DNA from 3 places in the Chromobacterium fluminis genome. Region 2 is predicted to be linked to each of the others. Evidence: predicted binding sites of a transcription regulator. Region 2 holds the regulator's gene; each other region holds the start of a gene.
What was found. Region 2 encodes sigma-54, which starts transcription at its own class of promoters, with help from an activator protein. Its sites were predicted from a motif close to CTGGCACGCTTCATGCTT; they were not measured.
Positions count from the first base shown of each region.

Region 1 (2,264 bases), on a different contig from region 2:
ACCGGCGTTGAAGCCGAACCAGCCCACCCACAGCATCGATGCCCCCACCAGGGTCAGCACCAGGTTATGGGGGGGCATCGCTTCCTTGCCGAAACCCACGCGCTTGCCCAGCACCAAGGCGGTTACCAAGCCGGCGATACCGGCGTTGATATGCACTACGGTTCCGCCGGCGAAGTCCAGCACGCCCTTGTCGGCCATCCAGCCACCCGGAGCCCAGACCCAATGGGCCACTGGCACGTAGACCAGCAAGGACCACAGGGCCATAAAGACCAACATCGCGGAAAACTTCATTCGCTCGGCGAAGGCCCCGGTGATCAGCGCGGGGGTGATGATGGCGAAAGTCATCTGAAAGGTCATGAATACCGATTCCGGTATGGTGCCGGCCAGCGGATGTACTGCCAATTTGCCGGCATCTTTCAGGTAAACCATGCCGTCCAGCATCACGCGGCTCAAGTCGCCGAGATAAGGCGTGCCGACGGTGAAGGCCAGGCTGTAGCCGATGACCGCCCAGAGCACCGTGATCAGCGCGGTGATGGCGAAACTTTGCATTAGCGTCGCCAATACGTTTTTCTTGCGCACCATGCCGCCATAGAACAGGGCCAGGCCGGGAATCGTCATGAACAGCACCAAGGCAGTGGAGATCAGCATCCAGGCGGTGTCGCCGGCGCTGATGCTCTTGGCGTCGGCAATCGCGGGGCCGGCCGGCGCGGCGGCGAACGCCAGCGGAGCCATTAGACCCAGGCCGGCGAGCTGAATGGTTGCGAGCAGTTTTTTCATTGTCGTTTCCCCTAAGTCTCTATTGCGGTTCAGACCGCGTCGGCGCCGGTTTCGCCGGTGCGGATGCGCACCACTTGTTCCAGGTCGTAGACGAAGATCTTGCCGTCGCCGATCTTGCCGGTGCGGGCGGATTTTTCGATGGCCTCCACGACCTGGTCGAGCAAAGCGTCGTCTATGGCGATCTCCAGTTTGACCTTGGGCAGGAAGTCCACCACGTATTCGGCCCCGCGGTAGAGTTCGGTATGCCCCTTCTGGCGACCGAAGCCTTTGACTTCGGTGACGGTGACGCCTTGCACGCCGATGGCGGACAAGGCTTCTCGGACTTCGTCCAGCTTGAAGGGCTTGATGATGGCAGAAACGAGTTTCATGACTGCTCCTTGGGTCTGATGATCCGGTGTCTTGAGTTGAGGGCTGCTGTCGCGTCAATACGCATGAATCGTGCCAGGCCGGATTGGCGCAAAAGAAAACGCTAAGATCATGTTGCAACGCAAAAAAGGTCTGTACTGGCCTTTTTGGCACTTTCCCGGTGCATGCGGCGTTGGGGCTCCGCACTGATTTGGTGCCGTTAGGGCGCGGAGTTGGGAGAGGCGCTCGTCAATGGGTACGCGCTGGCGAGTGATGGGCTTGGCTTTTTGCTACACTCTGCTCTGTTATCACTTACTCACTCAAGGAGCCGCGTCATGTTGAGCCAAAAGCTGTTCGAGGAAATCGGCAACAAGATCAGCGAAACGATTGCCGCCAGCCCGGCCAAGGACATTGAGAAAAACGTCAAAGCGATGATGGCCTCCACCTTCAGCAAAATGGATCTGGTGACGCGCGAGGAGTTCGACGTGCAGCAGGAAGTGTTGGTGCGGACTCGGGAGAAGCTGGCTCAACTGGAGCAGAAGCTAGCGCGCTTAGAGGCGCAGGTGTTCCCGGAGGAAGCGCGAGCCACGGTAGAAGCCCAATCAGAACTCGGCCACTCCTGAGCGACATGGCGCTGGCCGTGGTCGCAAGTCGGGCGCTGGCCGGAGTGGACGCGCCTGAGGTTGCGGTGGAAGTGCATTTGGCCAACGGCTTGCCCGCTTTCACCATTGTCGGTTTGCCGGACCTTGAGGTGAAGGAAAGTCGGGAGCGGGTCCGCGCGGCGATTTTGACCTCTGGTTTTGAGTTCCCGGCCCGGCGCATCACCGTCAATCTGGCCCCGGCCGATCTTCCCAAAGACTCCGGCCGTTTTGATCTGCCCATCGCCATTGGCATTCTTGTTGCCAGCGGACAGGTGCGCTGTCCCCAGTTGGCGGAATATGAAATCGCCGGAGAGCTGGCCTTGACCGGTGCCCTGCGGCCGGTGCGCGGCGCTTTGGCGATGGCGTGCAAGACGAGGGAAGCGGGGCGTGCCTTCATCTTGCCGGTAGCCAGCGCCAAGGAGGCCGCCGTGCTTGAGGGCATGCCTTTGTATGGCGTGAGCACCCTGGTTGAGGCCTGCGCCTTTCTCAACGGTCTTTCCA
Region 1 covers NZ_JAAOMA010000025.1:27,784-30,047, reverse strand. Annotated here, with positions in the region: gene HA052_RS17070 (ammonium transporter) at 1-777, opposite strand, end outside; gene glnK (P-II family nitrogen regulator) at 807-1,145, opposite strand; gene HA052_RS17060 (accessory factor UbiK family protein) at 1,458-1,745, shown strand; gene HA052_RS17055 (YifB family Mg chelatase-like AAA ATPase) at 1,751-2,264, shown strand, end outside.
Region 1: the regulator sigma-54 is predicted to act here: its motif matches at 1,205-1,222, upstream of glnK (P-II family nitrogen regulator).

Region 2 (2,264 bases):
GTTTCAACGTATTCGCGCAGGGCGGGAGTTACTTCCAGATGCAGTCCAGTTACTTTGAGGTTCATACCCTAGCTCCTTCTGGTGTTGACAGTCCGGTCGGGTCGGCCGGATCGCTGTATTCCGCCGCCTGGCTCACAGCGTCTTGCGCTGGTTAACCGGCGGTATCTGCATGGCTTCACGATACTTGGCTATCGTGCGTCTGGCAACTTGTATTCCCTGTTTGGACAGCGCTTCGACCAGGGCGCTGTCGGACAGCGGTTTGCTCGGCGATTCGGCGTCTATCAGGCTGCGGATATGCGCCTTGATCGCGGTGGCGGAGCACTCGCCGCCGCTGTCGGTTTCCAGCGCGCTGCCGAAGAAATACTTGAGCTCGAACAGACCGCGCGGGCAGAGCAGGTATTTCTGGGTGGTCACCCTGGACACCGTGGACTCATGCAGGCCCAGCTCGTCCGCGATGTCGCGCAGAATCAGCGGGCGCATGGCCACTTCGCCGTGCTCAAAGAACGATTGCTGTCGTTCAACGATAGCTTCCGCCACTTTCAGGATAGTGTCAAATCGCTGCTGGATGTTCTTCACCAGCCATTTCGCCTCTTGCAGCCGCGAGGACATTTCGCCGTTGCCGCCGCGGTTTTCCGCCAGCAGCCGCGCGTACATCTGGTTGACGCGCAGCCTGGGCACGGCGCCGCCGTTCAGGGTTGCCACCCAGCGGCCCTTGCGTTTTCTGACCGAGACGTCGGGGATTACGTATTGGGTGTCGCTGGCGCCGAAACCGGCGGTGGGGCGGGGGTTGAGGCGGGCGATCAGCGCCTGGGCGGCGCGCAGCGCGGCGTCGTCCACGCTCAGTTGCTTTTTCAGCCGAGTGTAGTCGCGATTGCCCAGCAAGGTCAGATGATCGCGGACGATGGCCAGAGCCAGTTCGCGCTGAGGCTCGTCCGGATCCAGCCGCTGCAATTGCAGCGCCAGCGCCTCCGGCAAGGAGCGCGCGCCGACGCCGGGCGGATCGAACTGCTGCAGCAGGCGCAGGCCTATCATCAGCTCGTCGGTCTCGATTTCCAGTTCCAGCGGCAGGTGGCTGGCGATGTCGTCCAGCGTCTGGCTCAGATAGCCGTCGTCGTCCAGTTCTTCGATCAGCAACTGAACGATGGCCTGGTCGCGCGTGGGCAGCGCCACTTCGCCCAGTTGCGCCAGCAGGTGCTCGCGCAGGCTGATTGGACAGGGCACGTTCAGCATCGGGTCCAGCTCGTCGTCGCCGTCGCCGCGGCGTCCGCCGCTGCCCCAGTCGCTCAGTTCGCCGGCCTCGGCGCCGCGGTCGCCGTCATCGCCGGAGGATTCGTCGCGACTGTCCGCCGGGGCTTCCGGCTCCTGGGCGGCGGCGTCCGGCGCCTCGCCTTGCGGCGCTTCGTCGCCGCGTTCCAGCAAGGGATTGTCCAGCAAGAAGCGCTCGACTTCAGTCTGCAGGTCGAGGGTGGACATCTGCAGCAGCTTGATCGATTGCTGCAGCTGCGGCGTCAGGGTCAGCTGCTGCGATACCTTGAGCTGAAGGGTCTGTTTCATCGCTTATAGGTGGAAGTGTTCGCCAAGGTAAACTTCGCGCACCTTCTCGTTGTTGACCAGTTCTTCCGGCTCGCCGGAGGCGAGCACCGAGCCTTCGCTGATGATGTAGGCGCGGTCGCAGATGCGCAAGGTTTCGCGGACATTGTGGTCGGTGATCAGCACGCCGATGCCGCGCTCCTTCAGGAAGGAGATGATTTTCTGGATGTCGATCACCGCGATCGGATCGACGCCGGCGAAGGGTTCGTCCAGCAGGATGAAGCGCGGCCGGGTGGCCAGCACGCGGGCGATCTCGACGCGGCGGCGTTCGCCGCCGGACAGCGAGAGCGCGCTGCTGTCGCGCAGATGGCCGATGTTGAGGTCGTCCAGCAGCAGGTCCAGCTCTTTTTCCAGCTCCTTGCCCTTGAGGCCGGACACTTCCAGGATGGCGCTAATGTTCTCTTCCACCGTCATGCGGCGGAAGATGGAGGCTTCCTGCGGCAGATAGCCAAGGCCCAGGCGCGCGCGCTGGTGGATGGGGTAGTGGGTGATCACCTGATCGTCCAGGCGGATTTCGCCGTCGTCGGCGCCGATCAGGCCGACGATCATGTAGAAGCTGGTGGTCTTGCCGGCGCCGTTGGGGCCGAGCAGGCCCACCACTTCGCCGCTGGCGATTTCCAGCGCCACGTCCTTGACCACGGTGCGTTTTTTGAAGCGCTTGCGCAGGCGCTCTA
Region 2 covers NZ_JAAOMA010000002.1:268,890-271,153, forward strand. Annotated here, with positions in the region: gene hpf (ribosome hibernation-promoting factor, HPF/YfiA family) at 1-65, opposite strand, end outside; gene HA052_RS02730 (RNA polymerase factor sigma-54) at 133-1,554, opposite strand; gene lptB (LPS export ABC transporter ATP-binding protein) at 1,558-2,264, opposite strand, start outside.

Region 3 (2,264 bases), on a different contig from region 2:
ACACCGCTTTCTTCCGCAACGTCAAAGCCTCGATCCGCACCTTGCCCAACGCTCAGGTGGAGCAAGTGGCCCCGGGCCGCGCCGCCAACCCGCTGAACGTGCGCCGGGTGGAACGGCTGCTCCCCGCCGCCAAGTGGGAGTATTACTTCTCGCGCCGCGACGTCAGCTACAGCTACCAGCGCTTCCTCCAGGCCATCGCCAAGTTTCCCGCCATCTGCGACGACTACGGCGACGGCCGCGACGGCGACGCCATCTGCCGCCACAGCCTGGCCACCATGTTCGCCCACTTCGCCCAAGAAACCGGCGACCACAACCGCAGCGACACGGTGCCTGAATGGCGACAGGGCCTGAAATACCTGCGCGAAATGGGCTGCGACGAAACCGGCCCCGGCTGCGGCTACAACACCGAATGCGCCGACCCGGTATTCAACAAAGTGTGGACCTGCGGCAAAAACGCCGACGGCAGCTGGAAAAAATACTTCGGCCGCGGCGCCAAACAGCTGTCTTACAATTACAATTACGGCCCCTTCTCCCAAGCCATGTACGATGGCGACCAATCGGTGCTGCTGAAGAATCCGGACCTGGTGGCCTCCACCTGGCTCAACCTGACCTCCGCCACTTTCTTCTTTGTCTTCCCGCAACCGCCCAAACCGTCGATGCTGCATGTGCTGGACGGCACTTGGGTGCCCAACGCCGCGGACAAGGCGGCGGGCGCCGGCAACAACTTCGCCACCACCATCCAGATCATCAACGCCGAGTGCGGCAGCGGCACCGAGCGCCAGGCGGCGCAGAACCGCATCGACTACTACCGCCAGTTCTCCAAGGACCTGGGCTGGGACTACGGCAACGAACAACTATCATGCGCCAATATGCAGCGCTTTAGCGCCGCCAGCTCCGCCGCCTACAACATCTATTGGGAAAAGGACTGGAAATGGGGCAATGACTACAAATGCCAGCTGGTGAATTACCAGACGCCGTACAGCGCGCTGCAAGCCGGCAACTACCAGCGCTGCGTAGAGGACAACTGGAACGTCAAGCTCAAATGAAATCGGCCGGCTCCGCTCGCGCGGGGCCGGCCTCGCCAACGACTGTTGTTCACCCGTGTTTCACCTCCTCGTCCATTGGCCATATCTCCGCTCCACGATAAGCCATCGCGGCTAAACGCCGCGTCAATCCGGCCGCGTCCTCGCTAAAAATCGCATCAAGAGTTCCCTTGGGCACGGCGCTTGCTTCAGCCAATCTGTCCCTTTCCCCCGGTGCCGCAATGTCCACGCCTCCGCCGCTGCGCCTGCTGCTGGTCAACGACCACGCAAAAACCATCGCTTCGCTGCGCCAGGCGCTGGCGCGCGCCGGCTACGCCGTCGTCGCCGAGGTGGACGGCGCCGCCGCGCTGCTGCAGGCGGTGGAGCGGCTGCGGCCGGACGTGGTGATCGTGGACACCGAATCCCCGTCGCGCGACACCCTGGAACAACTGGCGCTGCTGGGCGAGATCGCACCCCATCCGGTGGTGATGTTCGCCGATCAGGGCGACCTGCCCACCATAGAAGCCGCGGTCCACGCCGGCGTTGCCGCCTACGTGGTGGACCAGGCCGACGCGGCGCGGCTGGCGCCCATCATCGATCTAGCACGCGCGCGCTTCGCCGAGGACGCCCGCTTGCGGCGACGGCTGGCGGCGGCCGAACAACAACTGGCCGACCGCAAACTGATCGAACGCGCCAAGGGCATTCTGATGGACAAACGCCGGCTCAGCGAAAACGACGCCTATCAGGCGCTGCGCCAGCAGGCGATGCGCGAGGGCCTGCGCATCGCCGATCTCGCCCGGCAACTGATCCAGGCCGCCGAGTTGCTAGGCTGAACCACAAGGAAACTCCCATGACCGTCCCGCACCGCCTGCGCCTGGGCTATCTGCCGCTGACCGACAGCGCGCCGTTGATCGTCGCGCGCCAGCTCGGCTTGGACCGCCGCCACGGCCTGGAATTGGAACTGCTGCGCCAGCCTTCGTGGAGCGCAGTGCGCGACAAGCTGCTCGACGGCCGCCTGCACGCCGCCGCCGCGCTGTACGGCCTGGCCTACGGCATGCGACTGGGCCTGGCCGGCCCGCAAGCCGACACGGCGCTGCTGATGACGCTGAACCAAAACGGCCAGGCCATCACCCTCAGTCACCCGCTGGCCGACGCGCTGACCGCGTCGCCGGAGCAGGCGCTGCGCCGCCGCGCCCGCCAAGACGGCCCGCCGTTGACGCTGGCGCACACCTTCCCCGCCGG
Region 3 covers NZ_JAAOMA010000056.1:12,467-14,730, forward strand. Annotated here, with positions in the region: gene HA052_RS24175 (glycoside hydrolase family 19 protein) at 1-1,046, shown strand, start outside; gene HA052_RS24180 (ANTAR domain-containing response regulator) at 1,265-1,855, shown strand; gene HA052_RS24185 (CmpA/NrtA family ABC transporter substrate-binding protein) at 1,873-2,264, shown strand, end outside.
Region 3: the regulator sigma-54 is predicted to act here: its motif matches at 1,215-1,232, upstream of HA052_RS24180 (ANTAR domain-containing response regulator).